DNA from 2 places in the Blautia fusiformis genome. Region 2 is predicted to be linked to the other one. Evidence: predicted binding sites of a transcription regulator. Region 2 holds the regulator's gene; the other holds the start of a gene.
What was found. Region 2 encodes HrcA, which represses chaperone genes, less so after heat shock. Its sites were predicted from a motif close to TGTTAGCACTCNNNNNNNNNGAGTGCTAACA; they were not measured.

Region 1 (3,025 bases), on a different contig from region 2:
CTTCAATCTCCAGCTGCATGATCTTACGTCTCTGCTCATCCAACTCTGTCGGCATGGAATCCAGCTCCGTCTTGATCAGCGCACAGGCTTCATCAACAAGGTCGATGGCCTTATCCGGGAGAAAACGGTCTGTAATGTATCTGTGTGAAAGTGTGGCAGCTGCAACCAATGCACTATCTGTGATCTTAACACCGTGGAATACCTCATATCTTTCCTTCAGGCCACGGAGAATGGAAATGGTATCTTCCACTGTCGGCTCATTTACCATAACCGGCTGGAAACGACGAGCAAGTGCAGCATCCTTCTCAATGTACTGTCGGTACTCATCCAGAGTTGTTGCACCGATACAGTGCAGCTCACCTCTGGCAAGCATAGGCTTCAGCATGTTTCCTGCGTCCATGGCACCGTCTGTCTTACCTGCACCCACGATCAGATGAAGCTCATCGATAAACAGAATGATCTGCCCTTCGCTCTTCTTCACTTCCTCAAGTACTGCTTTCAGACGTTCCTCAAACTCGCCACGATACTTGGCACCTGCAACCAGCGCACCCATATCCAGGGCAAAAATCTTCTTATTCTTAAGGCCTTCCGGTACATCTCCTGCCACAATACGCTGTGCCAGTCCCTCAATGGCAGCTGTCTTACCGACACCAGGCTCACCGATCAGAACCGGATTGTTCTTGGTCTTACGGGAAAGAATACGGATAATATTCCGGATCTCCATATCACGGCCGATCACCGGATCAAGCTTCTGGTTCTTCGCCTTCTCTACCAGATCCTCACCGTATTTATTCAGGGTATCATAGGTTGCCTCCGGGTTGTCACTGACAACTCTCTGGTTTCCTCTGACTGTAGATAATGCCTGAAGGAAACGCTCTCTGGTAATCCCAAATTCATTGAACAGCTTCTTCATGCTCGGGCTTGGATTTTTCAGCATGGAGAGAAACAGATGCTCAACCGATACATACTCATCTCCCATAGCCTTCGCTTCATCCTCTGCACTGACCAGTGCCTTGTTCAGATACTGACCAAATCGAAGCTCTCCACCGGAAACCTTAACTCTGGCATCCAGTGCCCTCTTAACTGTATCAATAAAATATTCCTTCTGGATTTCCATCTTCTCGATCAGCTTGAGGATCAGGCTGTCCTCCTGTGTCAGCAAGGCATACAGAAGGTGTTCCTCTTCGATCTCCTGATTGCCATATTCATAAGCAATCTTCTCAAGATCCTGGACAGCCTGTACGGATTTCTGTGTAAATTTACTGATATTCATAGGCTTTCCTCCTATTCTATGAAAAGCATTTCCGACATTCGCATACCGGAAATGCTGTGCTTTTTTCTTGTTCTAGGAGAACTATAACACTATTTGTTAGCACTGTCAAGAGGTGAGTGCTAATTATTTCATAAAAATTTGTGACCCGTAAAATAAAAAAATAATTTCCGTCTTCAGCCCTTTATGTTCTTTTGTTGGAAGGTGTTTCTTTACGAGCTCAAGTTTCAACTCCTTACTATACTGTTTCCTAGACATAAAAATATGCTCCTCATATGATAGATTTTTGGATATTTCCATTGTCTACCATATGGGGAGCATATCAATCCAACGGTTTTCAGTGCTTTTTTCATATTACTTTATTGAATATCCCTCATTCTGCCTATATAAGTGAAACTTAGCGAAACTTAAATTAAATCTCTTTCAGACAATTCAATTTGGATATTCACCAACTGTGGATTATTTCTCAGTGCACCAGTTTCCAACTTACCGCCTGCTGCCTTGCATCCACAAATCTCTTATAAATACCTTCCTGTTTCATTAATTGCTCATGTGTTCCCTGCTGTGCAATTCTTCCTTTTTCAACAACCACAATCTGGTCTGCATGTCTGACTGTTTTTAATCTGTGGGCAATCATAATAATCGTTTTTTCCTTTGTAAGTGCATCTACTGCATCCATCAGCTCCTTTTCATTCTCCGGATCAACATTTGCCGTTGCTTCATCCAATATGACGATTGGCGCATCCTTCATAATCGCTCTGGCTATCGAAATACGCTGCTTCTCACCACCGGAAAGTGTGGCTCCTCCTTCTCCGATCACTGTGTCATATCCATTCGGAAGTTTGCTGATGAAATCATGACAACATGCTTTCTTCGCCGCTTCCACCACTTCCTCATGGCTTGCATCCTGACGTCCGAATTTAATATTATTCTCAATGGTATCTGCAAACAAATACACAGACTGAAATACAAATGAAAAATTACGCATCAGACTGTTCATACTATAGTCTTTTACATTCACGCCTCCAAGTGTCACTTCCCCGGAATCCACATCCCAGAATCTGGCAATCAGATTGCAAAGTGTTGATTTTCCTCCACCAGACGGTCCAACGATTGCTGTCGTCGTTTTCTGCGGAATAGAGAGCGATATATCATCAATGATCTTCCGTTTGTCATAAGAAAACGAAACATTAGAAAGTCTGATATCGTAATTTTCCGGCTGTATTTCTTTACCGTCGATATCCATGGTATCCAGCTCCAATATTGCATTTGCTTTATCTACACATACGCTTACCACATGTAAAAGAGATGAATAATTTCCTGCACATTCCAGACTGGCATAAAGCATAAATGCTGAAATTGTCATACCGATCGCATAGACCGCACTCATAGTTCCATTAATATAAAAATATGCACTGCAAGCCACGATCACAGCACCTGTAATTTTGGTTATCACACTTTGCAGAAAATGATAGGGCACAAACAGCATTTCCATCTTTGTATTGATCTTTTCACATGCTTCATTTGCATCATTTAATCTTTTCGCCTGTTTCCCAAGCAAGTTATATGATTTAACTTCTGATATTCCCTGCAGATACTCCATGATCTGGTTTACAAGCTCCGTATCGCATACCACTTTTTGCTCTGAATCTTTTTTACCCGCATTCTGCATCACAGAATTGACCCCAAAGAAAATAAGTACTCCTGCTGCAGCGATCAGTCCGATTCTCCAGTCAAAAAGAAACAGCATAAGAA
Region 2 (23,840 bases):
TGTACCTTGCGGAGGGCCTGTTCCTTATCCCGGTACAGCCCGGTCTGTGTACACAGATACAGATAAATCCCTGCCAGTTCCAGTTCATTGTGATGAAAGGATTTATTCTGATAACGCTCAAGGATTTCTGAAGCCTGGTCATCTTCTCCTTCCAGATGAAGAAGATAGGCTTCCAGAAGCTGATATTCCGGATATTTCAGTCCGCTTTCGCCCATACGGTCAAGTTTCTCATGAGTAAAGGCTGTCCAGGCCTGAAAATCTGTTCTTTTACAGAGATATCCCAGATATTCCTTCATCAGAGATATCCGGTACTGTTTTTCCAGAAGATCCAGGTTCACGGCACTCTCAGTTCCTCTGGATGCAAGAACGTGATATACCAGTTTCTGGTATGGGGTTTTTACAATGATCTCGCCGTACTGATTCCCTTTTCCCAGTTTTTCCTGGCGTATCACATAGTTTATTTCACAGGTACTTCCGATAAAATCCTCTTCTGTGACCACATGCTTGCCTGCCTCCAGAAAATCCCCGTTTACCTCAATATCTGCCCGCAGGTGTCCCCATCCGCTCCTGTGGATATAAAGAGATTCCTGAACAGATTCACTGACATCATAAAAACCGGCCTCTTCTCTGTTCAGACTCAATGTCACCTTTTCCTTGGCACCGGCTGCGATCAGAAATTCCTCCAGATGCTGATAGGTCACCGGCTGCTGTGACATTCCTGCATAAAGAGAACGGATTTTCTCACTCTGATCACTCAGGATCAGGGAAAAATGGCGTTCTGTAAAAATCCGGTAAGCCTCATGGAAATCTTCTTTTGCAATGTGCAGAAATTCTTCCAAAGAAGACACCTTTCTGCCTGCACTCTTCACCTCTTCCGTCTGTACCTGCACAGTGAACGGCAGCTTATATTCTCCGATACTGGTAGTAAAACACAGCCAGCCTTCAAAGCTCTCTCCCGGCTTCATTCCCTCTGCATCTACCCCATAAGGCATGCGCACCGTAGTTCCGGAAAAGCGGTCAAATCCGGGTACCAGTCTCCGGTCAGATGAAGTCACAAATCCACTGATCCTGCGGTTGTCATCGGTACCGAAATAAATCTCATCCTTTGTGGTCTCTCCTGCCTTCAGCGTAGCGAAAATACGGTCCTGTGAAAACAGAAGCTCCGGCTGTTCATAAATAAATTTTCCGTTAAGAAGCTGTTCTATCCTCTTTTTCAAAATATATACTCCTCATCAATATACACTGATTGTTGTCACTCGTATTTTATGATTATACACCAGATCAGAATGTGGCGCAACAGGTGTTCGCCTCTGTCCTTTTTATAAAGTTTCTGTTGGAAAAGCACGAAAAGCACGTCCGGCTCATAAGCTATAAGGAAATCCCCTTTGAGGTGAACTCTTGAAAACCTTTCTGAAACCGCTTTCTTTTGCGGAAGAGCAGTTCTATCTTCTGCAGCTCCAAAGGGGCGATCCGGAAGCAAAAAATATCCTTATCGAACACAATCTCCGCCTCGTAGCACATGTTGCAAAAAAATATCAGGGATGTGACGAGGATCAGGATGATCTGATCTCCATAGGCACCATAGGTCTGATCAAAGCCATTTCCACCTTTGATCCCAGCCGGACTTCCAAACTTTCCACTTATGCTGCACGGTGCATCGACAATGAGCTTCTCATGATGTTTCGTGCCCGCAGGAAACGTTCCAGAGAAGTTTCTCTCTATGAACCCATCGGCACAGACCGGGAAGGCAATGAGATCAGCCTTCTCGATATCATTGAAAGTCCCCCCGTTGATGTTGTGGATGATTGTTTCAAACGGGACAGCATTTCCTATCTTCTCCGTTATATCCGGACAGTACTCTCCCCAAAGGAATACCAGGTGATCTGCTGCCGCTACGGTTTGAATGGCCAGGAACCACTGACCCAGCGAGAGATTGCCAAAAATCTCTCCATCAGCCGCTCCTATGTATCCCGTATCGAAAAGAACGCTCTTCGAAAACTCCGTACTCTTTTTCCCGAAAATCAGTAAAGGGGAGAACGTTCTTTTCGTTCTCCCCCAAACACTCTCTTATCCACCCTTCCGGATCATTCACCTCTTCGGAGAATATCAAATACCTCCGGCATCTCTGTCAGTTTCACATAGATTCTCTGCTGGGCATGTGGTGCACTCTCCATAGCTTCGCCCTCTTCATTATAAATGGCTTCCACTGTGACCGGAATATTCCTTCCGTCCGGTTTCATGATCTCGATGGTCTCTCCTACAGAAAACTTATTTCTCTGTGTCAGTCTTGCCAGACCTCTCTCATCGATCTCTTCTGCAAATCCAAGATATGTGTATTCTCTTACATATGTGTTGCTGTCATAGATCTGGGTATTTTCATCCGGCTTTCCGTAGAAAAATCCGGTGGTAAACTGACGGTAGGTACAGTTTGAGATCTGCTCCTGATACCACGGCATATTTGCATGATATTTTTCCGAACTTTCCATACAGTCGTCAATGGCTTTGCGGTAGGTTCTTGCCACTGTTGCCACATAAAGAGCTGTTTTCATACGTCCTTCGATCTTCAGGCTGTCAATACCGCTTGTAAGGATATCTTCCATATGCTCTACCATACAGAGATCCTTGGAATTAAAAATAAAAGTTCCTCTCTCATTTTCAAATACCGGCATGTATTCTCCCGGACGCTTCTCCTCCACGACAGAATATTTCCATCTGCATGGATGGGTACAGGCTCCCTGATTAGCATCTCTTCCCGCCATAAAGTTACTGAGAAGACATCTTCCGGAATAGGAAATGCACATGGCGCCGTGAATAAACGTTTCAATCTCCATATCCTCCGGAATATGTGCCCGGATCTCCCGGATCTCTTCCAGAGAGAGCTCTCTTGCACTTACCACACGTTTGGCACCAAGGTTATACCAGAAACGGTAAGTCTCATAATTGGTATTATTTGCCTGTGTACTGATGTGACGCTCGATCTCCGGACAGATTTCCTTTGCATACATAAAGATTCCCGGATCTGCGATGATCAGTGCGTCCGGTCCGATCTCCTTCAGTTCCTGAAGATATTCCCTTACACCCTCAAGATCACGGTTATGCGCCAGAATGTTTACTGTCACATAAACCTTTACGCCATGGGAATGGGCAAATGCGATTCCCTCACACATATCTTCTTTTGAAAAATTCTTAGCCTTTGCGCGAAGTCCAAAAGCTTCTCCGCCGATGTAAACAGCATCTGCACCATATATGACGGCAACCTTTAAAACCTCAAGGCTGCTCGCCGGAACCAATAGTTCTGGTCGTTTCATAAGCCTGTTCTCCTGTTTTTACACTTACAGCCGCTCCGTCTCCAAGAGGAAGCACCGATGTACGAAGCACCGGACTGTGAGTCAGCTGCCAGAGATATTCTCTCATTCTTTTATAGATTGTACGGTTACGCCGTTCCACAAGATAATGAGATTCAATAATATCCCCTTCCTGCAGCACGTTGTCAGATACCAGCACGCTTCCCTCTTTCATCAGTCTCAGCACGTCAGGAAGCCAGTGGATATACTGGCCCTTGGCTGCGTCCATGAAGATCATATCAAAGGTTCCGGTAAGATTCTTCAGGATCTCTCCGGCATCTCCCTCCAGAAGCGTGATCTGTGACTCTCTTCCTGCGCGCCTGAAATTATCCTTTGCGACAGGAATTCTTTTTTCATAATTCTCTATAGTAACAATTTCCATATCTTCCGGCCCATACTCACACATAAGAAGTGTGGAGAAGCCTACGGCAGTCCCCACCTCCAAAATGCGCTTCGGTTGTTTCAGTGCCAGAAGCATCCTCATAAAGCTCTGCATATCTCTCCGGATGATCGGCACCCGGCCTGCAAGTGCCTTTGTCTCCAACTCCTGCAGAAATGGAGTATTCCCCATATCCAGTGAATTGATATAGGTCTGCATGCGTTCTTCTACGATCACTGGCTGTTCGATCCTTCCTTGCTCTCTTCTCCTGACAGCACTGCCATGATCCTGGTCGGTGTATAGGCTGTACTGAGAAGGTATGTACCGGCTTTGATCTGTCCGTGATATGCGGACATTCTTTCCTGTATGGTAAATGCAAGCGCATCCTTGACAAGGCCCTTCTGCTCCAGTGTCTTGCCTACTTTATATGCAGAGGCGCCTTCTTTTATGACTACCGTGACCTGCTGTCCCTCTCCCGGGCTCATAGCCTGCTGGTTAAACACATCGTAGCCAAACTGATATGCTGATTTTCCAACCCAGATCAGAAATACGATAATAAAGATATATACAGCGGTTTTAAATACCCCTCCAGCCAGAAAAACGCCGGCCCTGCCAACCTTGTCTCTTGTGTCTGCCATAGTCTTTCCTCCTATAAGTCAGGAATCTGTATGTCGATCCCGTCCACCAGCGTCCTGCATATCCGCTGCATCAGTCTGCACAGCGCAAGCTCAGCGTCGAGATAGGCATTTACTTTCAGGTTCTGTCTCAGACTTGCAGACTCCTGATTGAGCTGTTCCTCAATATGGAACAGCTCATCCTTGTCTGAATGATTCTGCAGTCTGAAATTATCTCCACGGAATCTCATCACTCTGGCTTTCAGCTCAGGATCCGCTTCAAGCTGGGCTGCCTGTTTCTGATATTCCTGATATTCATCGCTTCTGTGCACAGCATCGAGAAGCTTCTCGATCTCCATGCTGATCTCATCCATGAACCTACGCCTCCATAATGATAGGCAGGATCATAGGATTTCTCTTGGTCCGTTTCCACAGATACTCTCCAAGGGCATCCTTGACCTCGGTTTTGATCTTGCCCCAGTCAGTGATATTGTTCTCCAGGCAGGAATCCAGTGCAGTTTCCACAACCTGTCTGGCATGCTCCATAAGATCCTCAGATTCTCTTACATACACAAAACCTCTGGAAACGATATCCGGACCTGCGAGAACTACATTACTGTGGCGCTCCAGTGTCATAACTACGATCATGATTCCATCTTCTGAAAGGTGCTGACGGTCACGAAGTACGATATTTCCCACATCGCCAACTCCAAGTCCGTCTACGAAGATCGCACCTGTATGAACACTTCCTGTCACCTTGGCATCCTGTCCGTCCAACTCCAGAACATTTCCGGAAGAAAGGATAAAAATATTCTCCTTCGGGATTCCCAGATCTTCCACTATGTGTTTCTGTGCAGTCAGATGACGGTACTCACCATGGATCGGAATGGCATATTTCGGTTTTACGAGGGAGTAGATCAGCTTGATTTCCTCCTGGCAGGCATGTCCGGAAACATGAACATCCTGGAAAATAACCTTGGCTCCCTTCATAGACAGTTCGTTGATAACCTTGGAAACTGCCTTTTCATTTCCGGGGATCGGATTGGAGCTGAAAATGATGGTATCGTTAGGCTTGATCGTGATCTTCTTATGGATATTGGCTGCCATACGGGAAAGTGCCGCCATGGACTCACCCTGACTTCCGGTTGTGATCAGAACCACCTTGTCGTCCGGATAATTCTTTACCTGATCGATCTCGATCAGTGTGTTCTCCGGGATCTGCAGATAGCCAAGTTCTGACGCTACGGAAATAACATTGACCATACTGCGGCCTTCCACAGCAACCTTTCTTCCGAACCGGTATGCAGTGTTAATGATCTGCTGCACACGATCCACGTTGGATGCAAAGGTTGCAATGATGATCCTGGATGTACGGTACTCATTAAAAAGATTATCAAATACATGTCCCACTGTACGCTCGGACATTGTAAATCCCGGTCTCTCTGCATTGGTACTCTCACACATCAGTGCAAGCACACCCTTCTTGCCGATCTCTGCAAAACGCTGCAGATCGATGGCATCTCCAAATACCGGTGTATAATCAACTTTAAAGTCTCCTGTGTGTATCACGATTCCTACCGGTGAATAAATAGCAAGTGCGGATGCATCCTGGATACTGTGATTCGTTTTGATAAATTCCACAGCGAAATCCCCAAGATTGATCACCTGCCCGTGTTTTACTTCTTTCAGTTTGGTAGAACGCACAAGGTTATGCTCTTTCAGTTTGTTGCGGATCAGTCCCAGTGTCAGCTTGGTAGCATAGATCGGAACATTGATCTCTTTCAACACATACGGAAGAGCTCCGATATGATCTTCATGTCCATGAGTGATCACAAATCCCTTCACCTTGGAAATATTTTCCTTAAGGTATGTTACATCCGGAATGACCAGATCGATTCCCAACATATCGTCCTCAGGGAAAGAAAGACCACAGTCTACAACTACAATACTGTCGCCATACTCAAAAGCGGTAATGTTCATTCCGATCTGCTCCAGACCGCCAAGTGGTATGATCTTAAGTTTGGATGTTGCTCTGCGGCCGTTTTTCCGACCGGATGGCCTGCCGCTGGTCTTTGCCGGTTTCTGTGTGTTTCTGCTGTTTTTTACAGCGCCACCGGCTGCTGTTTTCTTTGCTGTTGGCCGGAAAGGCTTATCCTGACGGTTTTTGCCGCCACCACGATACTGTCTTGTTCTTGATCCGGCATTCTTTTGTCTTGATGCGGTTCTTCTGGCACCGCCTGCGGAAACTTGTACTCTGCTCTCCGCATTTTTGTTGTCATCGTTGTTCTCGCTTTTCAAAAATCGCTCCTCCATTCAAAATTCACGTCATCCAGCATCTGCTGAAAAACTGCATATACAGCCTGAAGTTCGTCATCATCCTCGACCATTTCATAACAGGCTTCTGTACTTCCCGGAGCTGAAATATCCTTCAGAATATATGCGTCTGCTTCCTCATCCTGTGAATCGGACACCAAAAGATAAGTCACACCCGCAATATTGGTCTGCTCCTCTACGTAAAACTCAGCAGCTGTGCCGTCGTCTGACTGAAATATTATTTTTTCCATATTTAATTCTTCCTTATCCGTTCTTGTCAAGCGGATATTCACAATCCGCATTTGCTACCTGATCCGCTCAAAACATCTATTTGCGTTTCCGATCATTCTTCCACGCCTTCCTGCTGCTCTCTTCTGTATGCGGCAGCATCCAGATATCCCTGCAGGATAAAGACTGCAGCTACCTGATCCAGATACTGTTTACGGTCTTCCTTATGCACACCGGTCTCCTCCAGAGTGCGGTCTGCCGCCATGGTAGTCAGTCTCTCATCCCACATAACAACAGGCAGGCCCGTACGTCTCTCCAGCATTTCCTTAAACTCCAGAGATTTCTCGGCCCGCTCTCCTACTGTATTGTTCATGTTTTTCGGGTATCCCAGAACGATCTCCGTAATCTGATACTCCGAAATGATCTCTTCAATACGTGCCAGAGTACGACGAAGCTTGTTTTCCTGCTTGCGCCATACGGTTTCCACACCTTGGGCTGTCAGACCAAGAGGATCGCTCACTGCAACCCCCACGGTCTTCGAGCCATAGTCCAGTCCCAGTACTCTCATATTACCGTTCCCAAGACTTGTTCTTGATATACTCGGTGAGAAGCTCTTCTACCAGTTCATCACGTTCCACCTTCATGATCATGCTTCTCGCACCCTTGTGGCTTGTGATGTAGGTCGGGTCTCCGGACATAATATATCCTACGATCTGATTCACCGGATTGTAGCCCTTCTCATCCATTGCATTGTACACCAGATCCAGGACTTCTTTTACCTGAAGCTCCTGATCCGGTTTTGTTCTGAAATACTGTGTATTTCCCAGATTATTCTCTGCCATTGTCTCTCACGTCCTTAAAATATATTCTTTTTTATTTTAATATAAATTTACATAAATTACAATCTTAAATTTAACAAGGATTGAGGATACAAACTGTCAACATTGCTGTTCACTCCGTTCTCAGTAACACGCTTCGCAAAATATTACCAGTGAACAAACAACCTTTCAACATACGATCCCGTTCTTCACTCCACGGCTTCACCGGTCATGATATGCTCTTCAAGAAAGCCTTCTGCCTTTACGCTTACGATATCATTTACGCCATAAGCTTCCGATTTCGGTACAGCAGTTTTTATATACTCCCGGCTGTGTCCCAGATACCAGGTCCGTCCATCCTTTGTATACTCTTCCTCGATCAGTACCTCCAGTTTTTTGCCAAGCATGGATTTCTCATAATCCCCTGCATGACGATGATGCAGCTCGATCATCTTCTCACTGCGGAAGGATTTCTCCGCCTCTGTCAGCTGTCCGTCCATGGCAGCCGCCTTTGTTCCCTGTCTTCTGGAATATTTGAAAATATGAGTCTCATAAAAACGGATGCTGTCCACAAAATCATAGGACTTCCGGAATTCTTCCTCCGATTCCTGCGGAAAGCCTACGATCACATCCGTTGTCAGTGCCGGATTTCCATACACTTCTCTTAAAAGCTCACAGCGTTCTCTGTATTCCCCGCTTCTGTATCTGCGGTTCATCCTCTCCAGAGTCTCATCACAGCCACTCTGCAGGGAAAGATGGAAATGCGGGCATACCTTTGGCATCGCAGCGATTCCTTCCGCAAATTCTCTTGTAACGATTCCAGGTTCCAGCGATCCCAGCCGGATACGCTGGATTCCTTCGATCTCATGCACAGCACGGATCAGAGAAAGCAGTGTCTCTTTTTTCTCATCCGGGAAATCCACTCCGTAGGAGCTTAAATGGATTCCTGTAAGGACCACTTCCTTATAACCTTTTTCCGCAAGTGCACGGACCTCCTTCAGCACACTTTCAATATTCCGGCTTCTGACACGGCCTCTTGCATAGGGAATGATACAATACGTACAGAACTGATTGCATCCGTCCTGAACCTTGATATATGCCCTTACATGTTCTGCTGTATGATCAATAGAAAGATCCTCATACTCTTTTGTCTGATTGATCTTGATCACATGGGAACCATGGCCCGGTTTGTTTTCCGCATATTCGGCCAGCGCCTCCACAATATTGATCTTCTGGTTATTTCCCAGAACAAGATCAATGGCTTCGTCTTTTTCCAGTTTCTCGCCACCGGTCTGTACATAACAGCCCGTTGCCACCACGATCGCTTCCGGATTCATTTTTTTGGCTTTGTGGAGCATCTGTCTTGATTTTCTGTCTGCAATATTGGTTACTGTGCAGGTATTGATCACATAAATATCCGCTCCCGGCTCAAAAGGCACGATCTCATATCCCGCCTCCTCCAGAAGCTGCTGCATGGCCTCGATCTCATAGGCATTTACTTTGCAGCCAAGGTTGTGTAATGCAACTTTATTTCCCATTTTTCCTCACTTTTTTTACACTTTAACTAATTATTGAAACAATTTTTATCTCTTTTCACCTTGACTTTTTGGGTACTGACAGGTAAGATGAAAGCTGTAAAACAACAAAAATCTATCAAGGGAGGTTATTATAATGAAAACAGCTAAAATCTCACTGAATTCCATCGATAAGGTGAAAGCATTCGTAAACGAGATCAGCAAATTCGACTGCGATTTTGATTTAGTATCCGGAAGATATGTGATCGATGCAAAATCCATCATGGGTATCTTCAGCCTGGATCTTTCCAAGCCGATCGACCTCAACATCCATGCAGACGGCGCTGCTCTGGATAACGTAATGCAGATTATTTCCAAATATACAATCGACTGATCTATACTGTATATTTGAGAGGAACTGTATCGGATACAGTTCCTCTTTTTCATGCTTTCAGAATTCTTCTGTTCTCAATGAACTCCCTTTTCCTGATATATCGGTAGCTCCAGGGAACCTCTACAGTGAGGTTCCCTGTTTGTTTTTTCTTATCTAAAAACGGATTACTGAATTTCAATGATCTCTGTGGTATTCAGAGCAGTTTCCATAAGCTCATCGATCTTCTCAGAAAGCTTCTGCTCAGAACGGCGGATCACCTTAAGATTCGGCTTTGTTACAGGATGTTTCGCTACAAAGATGGTACAGCAATCCTCAAACGGCTGAATAGAAGTCTCAAAGGTATCGATCTTTCTGGAAATACGGACGATTTCCTCTTTATCAAAGCCGATCACCGGACGGTATACCGGAAGTGTGCAGACCTCATTTGTGGAAGCAAGGCTCTGTAAGGTCTGGCTTGCAACCTGTCCGATGCTCTCACCTGTGATAAGTCCGAGACAACGGTCTTTTTTAGCGAAATGCTCGGCAATACGCATCATATATCTTCTCATGATAATAGTAAGCTCATCATGAGGACACTGATCATAAATATAAAGCTGTATATCTGTAAAGTTAACTACATGGAGACGGATCGGTCCACTGTATTTGGCTACCAGGCGGGCAAGGTCCACTACCTTCTGTTTTGCGCGCTCACTGGTGTAGGGCGGTGCATGGAAATATACCGCATCGATCTTGACGCCACGTTTTGCGATCATATAGCCGGCAACCGGACTGTCGATTCCACCAGAAAGAAGAAGCATGGCTTTTCCGTTTGTTCCGATAGGCATTCCGCCTGCGCCCGGAATGGTCTGGGAATATACGTAAATCTTGTCACGGATCTCAACAGAAAGATCCAGCTCCGGATGATGAACATCCACACTTGCCTCCGGGAACGCATCCAGGATACGTCCGCCAAGCTCAGCGCTGACTTCCATAGAGCTGATCGGGTAGGATTTCTTTGCGCGGCGTGTCCAAACCTTGAAGCTTCCGTTAAAGTCCGGATGCCACTGCTTCATATAACCCACAACATCTTCGGCAAGCTTCTCGAAGCCCTGTTCTTCATAGATCATAACCGGGCAGATGCCAACAATACCAAATACATGCTGCAGCGCATCTACAGCCTCATCGTAATCATAGTTCTCCGGGCAGAATACATAAACTCTTCCCTGCTCTTTTTTTACTTCAAAATCTCCCTCGATCTTGGAGAGTGCGATCTCCATCTGATGTACGAGAGCATCTTCAAAACGATAGCGGTTTTTTCCCTTAAGGGCAATTTCCGCATATTTGATCAGAAATGCATGTACTAACATAAAAATCCCTTTCTTCTGTATTCTCTATCGACGTGCATACCTGCGCAGCATCGGAATTGTTTTTCCCAGTGCTTCCAGGCAGTAATCTACCTCTTCAAAGGTATTTTCCTCACAGAAGCTGATGCGGACGGTACTTTCCACATCGGCTCTGCTCAAGCCCATAGCTGTCAGTGTTGCACTTGGTTTTCTCTTATGACTGGAGCATGCACTTCCTGCGGAAATATATACTCCGAATTCTTCCAGTGTATGGAGAAGAACCTCACTTCGTACTCCATGGAAGGTTACACTCATGATGTGTGGTGCTCCCTCCATTAACGGCATTCCGTTAACAGTAATATCGCCAAGCTTTGAAAGTCCCTCTGCCATCCGTTCTTTCAGAGCATAGAGCTGCTGTATCTTTTTATCAAAATCTGTGTATACCATATCTGCGGCAACGCCAAGTCCTGCGATTCCCGGCACATTGTCCGTTCCGGAGCGCATGCCGTTCTGCTGTCCGCCGCCAAGGATCTGCGGCTGTACTCTTACTTTTTCGTTAATATAGAGAAAGCCTACGCCCTTTGGTCCATGGATCTTGTGGCTGCTCACGGAAAGAAGATCGATCCCCAGCTTTTTCGGATAGATACGATACTTTCCGAATGCCTGGATGGCATCTACATGAAAAAGTGCTTTCGGACTTTTTTCATGGACAAGCTTTCCGATCTCTTCTACCGGCATCACAGCTCCTACCTCATTGTTCACGTACATTACAGACACCAGAATGGTATCCGGACGAAGAGCCGCTTCCAGTGCATCAAGCTTTACAACGCCGTGATGATCAACAGGAAGAATGGTCACCTCATACCCCTGTTCCTTCAGATAAGCAAAAGGCTGGGCCACTGCTGCATGCTCTACTGCAGTTGTGATGATATGATTTCCCATACGCTTATTGGCTTCCACACCACCGATGATGGCAAGGTTATCCGACTCTGTTCCACCCGAGGTAAAAAGAATCTCTTTTTCATTCACTTTCAGTAATTTTGCAAGGGTCTGGGCACTTCTGCGAACATAATTCTCCGCTTCCACTCCTTTTTTATGCATGGCAGAAGGATTTCCGAAATCTTCTGTCATGGTTTTGCAGACAATATCCTTTACTTCGTCGAAGCATCTCGTTGTCGCGGAATTGTCAAAATATGCTTCCATAATCTATTCATCCTCCAGTTGAAACATCAGAACAGAAAGTACTGCGAGTCCCGCGGTTTCTGTCCGTAAGATCCGGTGTCCCAGGGTGATGGGTTTCGCACCGGCTTCCATGGCATCTGCCACTTCCTGCTCTTCGAATCCACCCTCAGGGCCAATAAAGACACCTATGCTTTTTCCCGGTTCGATCGACCGGATCAGCTCCTTTGTCTCTTTCATTCCCTTTGCAAGCTCATAAGGGATCAGCAGAATGTCCAGTTCCTCTGCATAGGCAAGAGCTTCTTTAAAGCTCATCACGGAATGTACCTCCGGCACCAGCATACGTTTGGATTGTTTTGCCGCACTTTCTGCGATCTGCTGCCAGCGGAATACTTTTTTTTCTGCTTTTTTGTTATCCAGTTTTACCACGCAGCGCCTTGTTGAAACAGGAACTATGGAATATGCTCCAAGCTCTACTGCCTTCTGGATGATCAGCTCCATCTTATCAGCTTTCGGTAGACTCTGAAAGAGATAAATACGGTTCTTCAGCTCATAATCCGGCTCCTGTGCATAGAGGATATGAAGCAGGACTTCATCCTCACCCGTGTTTTCGATCACACAGTGATATTCTTTTTCCTTATCGCTGATCCAGAGCTCCTCGTCTTTTTTCATGCGGAGTACATTCACGATATGATTGACATCATTTCCTGTGATACGGATCTCATGTCTGTCCCTGTCGATCTGATGAGGTTCCACAAAAAATCGCTGCATGAGATCAGTCCTTTCTTGCTGTCACAGATACCCACTCGCCCTGATGAGTCACCTCAACAAGAGTCAGTCCGGCGTCTTTTACAGCCTTCACTACGACATCCTCCTTTACATCCAGGATGCCTGATGTAATGTAGTAAGCGCCTTTTTTCATCTGTGCAACGATCACCGGAGTCAGCGGTACCAGAACATCTGCCAGGATATTTGCAGTTACGATATCATATTTCTCATATCCGACCTGATCCTGAACTTCTTTGTCATCAATGATGTTTCCGATCATCATGTCAAAGGACTTCTCCTCGATCTGGTTGGCTTCCCTGTTCTCAGACACTGCCGGAACTGCACAGGGATCAAGGTCTGTACCAACCACATGGCCTGCACCAAGCTTCAGTGCAACGATTCCCAGGATTCCACTTCCGGTTCCCACATCAAGGATCTCCATTCCCGGCTTCACAAATTTCTTCAGCTGACGGATCACCAGCTGGGTAGTCTCATGCATTCCTGTACCAAAGGCAGTTCCCGGATCAATGTGAAGGATCATCTTGTCTTCATCTTCTGCCTTCACTTCTTCCCAAGACGGTACGATCAGAATGTCGTCTACATAGAACTGATGGAAGTACTGTTTCCAGTTATTGATCCAGTCTTTGTCCTCTGTCTGGGATTCTGTGATGGTTGCCTCTCCGATATCCACAAAGCTTCTCAGATCCTCAAGTGCAGCTTTCACATCTTTCAGGATCGCCTCGGTATCCGCATCCTCTTCCAGATAGAAGTTCAGATATGCGATCCCGTCATCTGCAGGTCCTTCCGGCATGATATCCACAAACATCTGTGCCTTGTCCTCATCAGTCAGCGGCTGCTTGTCCTGGATCTCCACACCTTCAATTCCCACCTCGGCAAGTGTACAGATCACAATATCCTCTGCCTCTGTTTTTGTCTTAAGTGTAAAACGGTTCCATTTCATATTTCTATATCTCCTTATGCTGTATACACATTTACGGATTTTCGTTCCTGTCTGTCGCCTGTTTTCTATTGTCCCGAAAACGGGCACTTCTTTTAATATACACGAATACAGAAAAAAAAGAAAGAGGCATTTTGTGCCTCTTTCCTGTTTTCACTTTATTTATTCCTCGAACATTTCCTTAACTTTCTCACGGAAACCTTTTTTCTTCTTTTCAGTTTTTTCGGAAGTCTCGGATGTGCTGTCCTCTGACGGACGGTTTCCACATGCCGCATCAAAAGCTTCCAGAGCTTTCTTTGCTTCCTCATTGAGATTTGTCGGAGTCTGGACTACCAGGGTTACATAGTGATCACCACGAACATTCTTGTTACGTAATGACGGAACACCTTTGCCCTTCAGACGAATTCTTGTATCAGTCTGTGTTCCCGGCTTCACCTCATAGGCAACCTCACCGTCTACCGTATTGATACGCATCTCCCCGCCAAGTGCAGCCTGTGCAAATGTGATCGGAGCTGTTGAAAAGATATTCATATCCTGTCTCTGGAAGATCGGATGACGGGCTACATTTACCTCCACCAGCAGATCACCTCTCGGTCCGCCGTTGGTTCCCGGTTCGCCTTTTTCGCGGATACGGATACACTGACCATTATCAATACCGGCCGGTACAGACACCTGGATCTTCTTTCTGGAAGAGGTATATCCTGTTCCACGGCAGGCACTGCATTTGTCCTTGATCACCTTACCGGTTCCATTACAGTCCGGACAGGTCTGAACATTACGCACCATGCCAAACATGGACTGCTGGGTGTAAACGATCTGACCCTGGCCTTTACATTTCGGACATGTGACCGGTGATGTTCCAGGTTTCGCACCGGTTCCGTGACATGTAGTACATTCATCCTTCAGAACGATCTCCAGTTCTTTCTCGCATCCGAAAACCGCTTCCTCAAAAGTAATGTTCACACGTGCACGAAGGTTGGCGCCCTTCATCGGTCCGTTGTTGGCCCGTCTGGTTCTGCCTCCGCCGCCGAAAAGGTCTCCGAAGATATCTCCGAAGATGTCTCCCATATCTGCACCGTTGAAGTCAAATCCGCCAAAGCCGCCAGCTCCGCCTCCACCGCCGTTTTCGAATGCCGCATGACCAAACTGATCATACTGTCTTCTCTTGTCGGCATCACTTAAAACGGAGTAAGCCTCTGTCGCTTCTTTGAATTTCGCCTCAGCCTCTTTATCACCCGGATTTACATCCGGGTGATATTTCTTGGCCAGCTTACGATATGCTTTTTTTAATGTTGCGTCATCGGCGTTTTTATCCACACCTAAGACTTCATAATAATCTCTTTTATCAGCCATTGTAATTGTTTCCTACTTGTCTTAGACTTCCTTGTAATCAGCATCTACAACATCATCGCCGTATCCTGCTTCATTTCCGCCCTGGGCACCAGCGTTTCCGCCCATGTTGCCCATATCCGGTCCAGGACCAGCCTGACCCTGAGCTCCCTGAGTCTGCTCATACATCTTGGAAAACAGCTTCTGAGCGCTCTCCATCATCTTCTCCTGTGCAGCCTTGATGTCTGCAACCTGAGAATCGGTAAGCTCCTGAGCATTTGCTGTCTGTGCAAGAAGATCCTTCAGTGCATTGAGGTCTGCCTCAACACTTGCTTTATCGTTTGCATCAAGCTTGTCGCCTGCTTCCTTCAGTGCATTCTCAACCTGGAATACCATGGAGTCTGCATTGTTCCTTGTGTCGATCGCCTCTTTACGTTTCTTATCCTGAGCCTCGAATTCAGCTGCTTCTTTGACAGCTTTGTCGATATCGGAATCGGACATGTTAGAACCAGCTGTGATTGTGATGTGCTGCTCCTTACCTGTTCCAAGATCCTTAGCGGATACGTTAACGATACCGTTAGCATCAATGTCAAATGTTACCTCGATCTGCGGAACACCACGACGTGCTGGCGGGATTCCATCCAGACGGAACTGGCCGAGGGATTTGTTGTCTTTTGCGAACTGACGCTCACCCTGTACAACGTTGATATCTACAGCTGTCTGGTTATCTGCTGCTGTGGAGAAGATCTGGCTCTTCTTTGTAGGAATTGTAGTATTTCTCTCGATCAGACGAGTTGCGATACCACCCATTGTCTCGATGGACAGAGACAGCGGAGTAACATCCAGAAGAAGGATATCACCGGCACCTGCATCACCTGCAAGTTTACCACCCTGTACGGAAGCACCAAGTGCAACACACTCATCCGGGTTCAGGTTTTTGCTCGGCTCTTTGCCTGTCAGCTGTCTTACCTTATCCTGTACTGCAGGGATACGGGAAGAACCACCAACCAGAAGTACCTGGCCAAGCTCGGAAGCTGTGATACCTGCATCAGACAGTGCACGGCGAACCGGCTCAGCTGTCAGCTCTACAAGATCATGTGTCAGCTCATCGAATTTAGCTCTTGTAAGATTCATATCGAAATGCTTCGGTCCTTCAGCTGTAGCTGTGATGAACGGAAGGTTGATGTTTGTTGTTGTTGCAGAAGAAAGCTCTTTCTTAGCCTTCTCAGCTGCCTCTTTCAGTCTCTGAAGAGCCATCTTGTCATTGCTTAAGTCTACGCCCTCTGTTCTCTTGAACTCGGAAAGCATGTAATCTGTGACCTTCTTATCAAAGTCATCTCCACCAAGACGGTTGTTACCAGCTGTAGAAAGAACCTCGATAACACCATCACCGATCTCGATCACAGATACATCGAATGTACCGCCGCCAAGGTCGTATACCATGATCTTCTGCTCTTTCTCATTGTCAAGACCATATGCAAGAGCTGCTGCTGTAGGCTCGTTGATGATACGTTTTACATCAAGACCTGCGATCTTACCTGCATCTTTGGTAGCCTGACGCTGAGCATCGTTGAAGTAAGCCGGAACTGTGATAACTGCCTCTGTTACTTTCTCACCAAGATAAGCCTCTGCATCCTTTTTCAGTTTCTGAAGGATCATTGCGGAGATCTCCTGTGGAGAGTATTTCTTCTCATCGATGGTTACACGGTAATCGGTACCCATTTCTCTTTTGATTGAGGAGATTGTTCTGTCTGCGTTTGTAACTGCCTGACGTTTTGCAGGCTCACCTACCAGACGCTCTCCTGTTTTTGTGAATGCTACAACGGATGGTGTTGTTCTTGCGCCTTCTGTATTTGCGATAACTGTTGGCTGTCCACCTTCCATTACGGCTACACAGCTGTTTGTTGTACCTAAGTCAATACCAATAATCTTTCCCATGATTTTTTCCTCCTGTTTTAGTCTGTATCTGTTAAAATAAAGTTTGTTGTCAGTTAGTTCGCAACCTTTACCATACTGTGGCGTACTACGAAATCCTTGTACGTGTAACCCTTCTGGAATTCTTCCACCACGATGTTCTCTCCAACCTCTTCATCCTCCACATGCATCACTGCATTGTGGAAATCCGGGTTGAATTCCTTTCCCACTGCTTCGATCGGCTTCACACCAAGCTCATCCAGTGTTGTGGTAAGCTGCTTGTAGATCATTTTCATTCCATCTGCAAAAGCATCGCCTTCCTGTGCCTGTGCAAGACCTCTTTCGAAGTTATCCACAACCGGCAGGATCTTTTCAACGATCTCTTTTGCTCCGATGATGTACATGCTGGATTTTTCTTTTTCCGTTCTTTTACGGAAATTATCAAATTCAGCCATGGTACGCTTCAGGCGATCGGTAAGTTCCTCCACCTTCTGCTCAGATTTATCTTTTTTCTTCTTTCCGAAGAAGGAAGTTTTTGATTTTTCTTCTTTTTTATCCTCTGAGGCAGCTTCTTCGCCTGGAGTATTGTTTTCTTCCTCCGGCAGATCTTCTCCCTCCGGTGTCAGGCTTTTTTCTTCCTGATCTCCATCAGTTACGGGGATTTCCTTCTCCGTTTCCTGCTCTTCGGATGTTTTCTTTGTTTCCTCCGACACTTTTTTTCTACCGCCTTTCTAAGTTTTCTTCTTTTTCAAAACGTCATCCAGATGATTCTTAAGCTCTTTCAGACTGTCCACTACATTCTCATAATCCATTCGTTTGGGACCGATGATCCCGATGGTTCCGTACATTCCGTCTCCCAGTTCATATCTGGCAGTTACAATGCTGCAGTCCTTCATGGTCTGGATCGGCATCTCATCACCGATATAAACCTGGATTCCTGTATTCTCTCCATCTGACATCTGTTCTTTTACAAGATCGGCAAGTTCATGCTTTTCCTCAAATGCGGAGATCAGCTCCGTTGCCTTTTCTTTATCGGCAAGCTCCGGATACTTGAAGATGTTGGTTGCACCTGAAGTATAGATCTCCATATCTTCCTCTTCCACATGAATGGTGGCTGCCACTGCATCCAGAACTGTTGCCACCACACCACTGTGGCTGCCTGCCTGTTCCTTCAGTCTGGCGATCATCCCAAGGTTGATATCCTGGATCGGGATCCCATTGAGATTGGTGTTAAGAAGAAGATTCAGTTTCAGGATCGTCTGGTCGTCCATTTCCTCGTCCAGATTGATGATCTGGTTCCGGACTGTGTTGTTGTCACTGACAACCACTGCCACAAGCTGAAGCTCGCTCATTCTCGACAGCTGGATGAACTTGATCTTGTTGCCGCTGTACTGCGGAACGGAAACCATGGTAGCATAATTGGTATTGGAAGCAAGAACCTTCGCAACCTTCTTAAGCACCTTATCCATCTTATCTGTCTTCTCAATGATCAGATCTCGCAGCTCTGCAACCTCTGCTTCCTTCTCCTTCATCAGCTCATTGACGTAAAGTCTGTAGCCCTTATCTGAAGGAATCCTTCCTGCTGAGGTATGAGGCTGGACGATATAGCCCATATCTGTCAGGTCTGACATTTCATTTCGGATCGTTGCGGAACTTACATTGAGATCCGCATACTTGGAAATGGTCCTGGAGCCAACCGGTTCTCCGGTCTCCATATAGGTCTTGATGATTGCTTTTAAGATTTTTTGCTTGCGCTCATTCAACACCTCTTCCATGAAGCCATCTCCTTTCCTTTTATTCTTTCCTGACGGATGTTGATTCTTTTTTATATCTGTTAGCACTCATTTTAGTGGAGTGCTAACATCTACAGTCTTTAAGATATCACCATGTAAAATATTTGTCAATATGTTTTGAAAAAAAGTTCTTATTTTTTCAAAACAAAAAAAGCATCAGTACGATGCTTTTTTGTAATACTTGTCTATGCAGTTCTGTGCCCCGGCAAAAAATTCCGCTTCTGTTTTCTGTCCCAGCACGTATTTCTGAAATTCCGTACCCATAGCCGAAACAGCTTCTATGGAATCGGTGCACAGTGGTCTTGCCTTCAGCTTATAATCTTTCAGATATTGCCGGATCATTTCAATGCCATCCAGATCAAAATTCTTATCCTCGATCACATCCAGTCTTGCCGGACACATTTTTGTCAGCTGTCCGTAATTTTTACTGGCCTCATATCCTGATACATACTGAAGGAACTTCAGAGCTGCTTCTTTATGATCAGAATTTTTATTCAGTACATACTGCCAGGTTGCGATATTGGTCACCTTCTCATCAAATTCCGGAAATGGTGCCATATGGATCTTATCTTTTCCATACACGCCTGCATTCTGAAAGGTACTCAACGCACCGGTATACATGAACATACATCCATACTGGCCGTTTATAAATTTTTCATTCAGCTGTTCATGCTGGTCGATCAGATTCTCCTCTGATATCATCCCTGTATCCAGCATTCGCTTCATATATTCTGCCGCTTCTCTGGTTTTCGGATCAGTCCAGTCTGTATAATCTCCTCCGAAAAAATTGACATACTCGCTGATACTGTTATATATGTAAGAAATCTCCCATGCATCTCCGTATGCATATTTTCCCATATTCTGAAGCTTTTTCTGAAGAATCTCAAGATCACTGAGATCGGAGATTCTGTCCAGACCTGCCTGATCCAGCAATTCCTGGTTCACCCAGAACGCCATGATATCCATCCTGAACGGTACCGAAAAAATATGTCCGTCTGACATGCATATTTCTTTCAGGTATTCCTGCGGAAAATTCGCCGCTGTCTCCTCCGTCATAACGGTATCTTCCAGCGGAAGAAGAAATCCCTTATGCTTAAATTCGGATATCATCTCATCATTTACTGTGATCAGATCAACAGAATCATCTCCTGATGTCAGAAGAGTTGCTATTTTGGCCTGGCGATTGTCCGCATTAGACGGACATTTTTCGATATGGATCTCTATTCCAAGATCCTTTTCCGCCTGACTGATAAAAGAATCAAAGCCCTCTGTGTCTGCATCCACATGAAGGATCGTCAGTTCCTGTCTGTTCTCCGGCACAATATCAGATGCAGTCTCCTTCTTCTGGGCTCCACATCCTGTCACTGCCAGAGCCAGGGCAAATACCCCGCAAAATACCTGTTTTTTCAATCTCTACCACCCTTTTTATCTGGGCCATCTATCCTCTTTTGACATCAACGGCTGGAACGGTGCATGAGGAAGTGTCTGATACCAGTACGCTACACTTGCCACATCATCCTGTCGTTCAAACAGACCACGGTATCCGACGCCTATCTGCTGAATGGTAACGCGAAGATCCTCTTCAAAGCAGATCGGATCCTGTAAATGCCATCTGTAAAAGCCTCGCATTGGCGGGCAGTCATCATTATGATAAAAATTGTGGATCAGTTCGTCATGGGCAGAATAATACGGATATCCAAGATATGGTGTGTTATAATTCTGTTCCACGGTTTTTCCATCCACCTGTTTGGCAAAGCTCCAGGAACCTCCAAAGTAATCTTCCGTTCCTGTTCCGCAGATGGTCGGATACTCCTCATCTCCGTCAATATAAAATTTCATTTCTCCCTCGCCCCACCAGTAACGTTCCAGTGTGGTAAGTGCCATGTAGGTTCCTATATAATGGCCTTTTCCTTTTACTCCATCCAAAATTGTATAATCTTTTGTTTTTTCTGTCAACCGTTCCCGTCTCCACTGCGCATGGAAATAAGCAATATCGTCCGGAAGCTCATCATAGAGACAGTAATCTACCTGATAAAAGAAAGCCGGTATTTTATTTGCATGCTGGTTTTCCAGTGTGATCTTTGCTTTCTTCTTAAACGGCATCGGGAAATAGCAGTTAAAGCCCCTGTTTGGAACAACAGCCACCGGAACAGAATTTACAAAACATTCTCTTCCGAATCCGCAGCAGAAGAAATCACCCAGAGGACTTTCCACGGAAGGAGTTTCCTCGTCATCCCAGTACATACGGATCACAAGATCCCTCAGTACAAAGCAATCTGCCTCTGTAGTCTTGTTGTCGACGGTGATCCAAATATGATTGATCTGTCCCGGTCCTTCCATTTCTGCCAGAGTTACCACAGCTCCCGGCTCAATATCCTTAAGACACGGGCTTCCTTTTCTGGACGGTCCGAGATGACTTGCAGCCATACCGCCTCTGCCTTTTTCTCCATGAGGATTTTCTGCATTAATCGCACGGCTTTTTCCATGCTTTGCAAGTGCGATTCCTCCCAGTCCGCCTGTAAATGCCTGATACATATCTGTTTTCTCCTCTCTTTTGGAAATTAAAAATATTTACGCTTTTACTCCACCTGCCATGATACCATCCATGATCTGTTTCTCAAAAACAGCTACAAAGATAATGATCGGAAGAAGGATGATCCATCCCATGGCGCTGACAAGATCCCACGGAACTCCATACATGTTGTCACGTAACGGAAGCTGTACGATGGAAACAGAAAGTACCTGAATACCATTTGAATAAAACAACGGTGTGAAAAAGTTATTCAGACAGGTAATAAAGTTGATGATGCAAACCGTAGCGATCGCCGGCTTCATCAGCGGCAGAACGATCGTAAACAGTCTCTGTGAAAAAGATGCGCCGTCAATAGCAGCTGCCTCCTCCAGTGAGATCGGGATCTCACCGACAAAGTTTCTGAGGATCAGAACCGTAAACGGTATAACGGTACTGATATAAAGAAGGATAAGTCCCGGATATGTATCATACAGCTTTACCTTCTGCATAAACTCATACAGCGGGCGGGCTGTAACAACCTCAGGGATCAGCATGGTAGCCAGAACAAATGCAAATGCAACAGAAACTCCCTTTGAGTTAAATCTTGAAAAGCCATAAGCTGCCATTGCACACAGCACGGTGCTGATCACAAGAGTAAGACCGACGATCAGTACGGTGTTTCCAATCTTTGAAAGCAGTCCGACATTCTGTAGCAGAAATGTGTAGCTTTCCAGTGTGGGATGATCCGGAAGATAATCAATCGGTGTTTTAAACAGTTCTCCTGCCGGTGTGATCGAAGAAATAAAGATCCAGTAGACCGGGAACAGGATCAGAAAAGCCACAATGGCAAACAGAACCCATCTTCCAACAGCTATCACTCCATGATAAACATTATATTTTCCTGTATTCTTCACGATAATTCCCCCCTAACTGTCAAACTTATTCATAACACGTATATTCAGCCAGCTGAAGATCGCCATTACAACAAACAGCAGCATAGCCAGCGCCGAAGCATATCCTACGTTTAGATTTGTAAATGCTTCTGTTGTGATTCTGTATGCGATCAGCGCAGTATCCTCGCCAGGACCTCCGGATGTCATGGAATAAACCAGATCGAAGGTTGTCAGTCTCCAGAGTGTGAACGGAATACATAAAGTCAGGACATTTTTTGCGATCAGCGGAAGTGTGATCCGGAAAAAGCTCTGAATCCCGTTTGCACCGTCTACCTTTGCTGCCTCATAGATATCGCCGGAAATAAACTGAAGTCCGGAAAGTACAAGAATTGCAAAGAACGGAAGATCCTTCCACAGGTCCATTGCAATTACCGCTGCTCTTGCAGTACCTGTATTGATCAGCCAGCTGTTCTGGTATCCCGGTACAAACCAGCGGATAAAATCATTGATCAGACCATAATCATTGTTAAATGCCCATTTTGCAGCCATACCGGCTACTACTGCTGGCATAGCCCATGGGATCAGCACAATAGTCCTCAGAAAACGGCGGCCTTTGAATTTCATATTCAGGATCAGTGCCAGAATAACTCCGAGGATCACATGCAGGATCATGGAAACAACCACAAATATTGCCGTAAAGCTGATCGATGTAAGCACTTTAGGATCAGAAAATACCTTCAGGTAATTCTTGAAGCCTATAAATTCATTGATACCTGCAAGGATACTGATATTAAAGAAGCTGTTTTTCACAGTCATCAGAATGGGATATACTGTTGTAAAGCCTCTGATCAGTACAACCGGCAGGATCAAAAGCCATGGTATCCACTTCATAGTTTTTTTACTTATTGTCATGGAACTTTCCTCCCTGTTCATCAAGCAATGTAAAGCAGACTTTTACCTCTGCTTTACATTGCTGTTTTTTTATATCTTTTACTTATACATATCTACCACATCCTGAGCCTTCTTGCAGAACTCATCAACTGTAATCTCGTCTTTCATACAGGACTGGAAGATCGTTCCCATATCGCTGATAAATTCCATTGTCTGTGCCACCAGTGGACGTCCCTGTACATTGCATTCATTTGCATATCTGCTGTACATTTCTTTTGCCGGGTCAGAATCCGGAACTACCTTCTCTGCAACATCCTTTCTTGCAGGATATCTGTCAAATGCTTTATAGGAAGCTTCCATTCCGCCTTCATCAGCCATATACTGAAGGAATTTCACAGCTGCATCTTTATTCTTGGATGCTTTGTTAAGAACATAGTTCCAAGAATCTGTAAAGATCGCACGCTCTCCCTTACCGCTGAAATCCGGTACCATTTCCATGTGGATCTTATCTGCGCCAAGCATATCTGCCTTTGCATAATCTGTTCCAAGGCCCCACATAAACCAGCATCCGTATTTTCCGTCATTGATCTTCGGATTCATCTGATCATATTTATCAGCAATCTGCTCAATGGAGGTTTCTTTATCAGCAACCAGATCATGGAGGAACTGAACCGCTT

Region 1: clpB (ATP-dependent chaperone ClpB) is a predicted target of HrcA. The motif match lies at 1,368-1,398, and genes of this name have one in related genera.

Annotation. Positions count from the first base shown of each region.
Region 1 covers NZ_JAJEPT010000003.1:147,439-150,463, reverse strand. Annotated here, with positions in the region: gene clpB (ATP-dependent chaperone ClpB) at 1-1,273, opposite strand, end outside; gene LKD46_RS04225 (ABC transporter ATP-binding protein) at 1,737-3,025, opposite strand, start outside.
Region 2 covers NZ_JAJEPT010000001.1:301,964-325,803, reverse strand. Annotated here, with positions in the region: gene LKD46_RS01605 (DUF5717 family protein) at 1-1,217, opposite strand, end outside; gene sigK (RNA polymerase sporulation sigma factor SigK) at 1,399-2,028, shown strand; gene LKD46_RS01595 (peptidase U32 family protein) at 2,085-3,308, opposite strand; gene LKD46_RS01590 (O-methyltransferase) at 3,268-3,960, opposite strand; gene LKD46_RS01585 (endolytic transglycosylase MltG) at 3,957-4,361, opposite strand; gene LKD46_RS01580 (YlbF/YmcA family competence regulator) at 4,373-4,711, opposite strand; gene LKD46_RS01575 (ribonuclease J) at 4,716-6,350, opposite strand; gene LKD46_RS01570 (DUF1292 domain-containing protein) at 6,632-6,901, opposite strand; gene ruvX (Holliday junction resolvase RuvX) at 6,994-7,446, opposite strand; gene LKD46_RS01560 (IreB family regulatory phosphoprotein) at 7,448-7,720, opposite strand; gene mtaB (tRNA (N(6)-L-threonylcarbamoyladenosine(37)-C(2))-methylthiotransferase MtaB) at 7,906-9,234, opposite strand; gene LKD46_RS01550 (HPr family phosphocarrier protein) at 9,368-9,604, shown strand; gene thiI (tRNA uracil 4-sulfurtransferase ThiI) at 9,769-10,950, opposite strand; gene LKD46_RS01540 (cysteine desulfurase family protein) at 10,975-12,129, opposite strand; gene LKD46_RS01535 (16S rRNA (uracil(1498)-N(3))-methyltransferase) at 12,133-12,876, opposite strand; gene prmA (50S ribosomal protein L11 methyltransferase) at 12,881-13,834, opposite strand; gene dnaJ (molecular chaperone DnaJ) at 13,994-15,184, opposite strand; gene dnaK (molecular chaperone DnaK) at 15,206-17,098, opposite strand; gene grpE (nucleotide exchange factor GrpE) at 17,152-17,787, opposite strand; gene hrcA (heat-inducible transcriptional repressor HrcA) at 17,806-18,849, opposite strand; gene LKD46_RS01505 (ABC transporter substrate-binding protein) at 19,024-20,277, opposite strand; gene LKD46_RS01500 (glycoside hydrolase family 172 protein) at 20,293-21,402, opposite strand; gene LKD46_RS01495 (carbohydrate ABC transporter permease) at 21,439-22,293, opposite strand; gene LKD46_RS01490 (carbohydrate ABC transporter permease) at 22,306-23,184, opposite strand; gene LKD46_RS01485 (ABC transporter substrate-binding protein) at 23,263-23,840, opposite strand, start outside.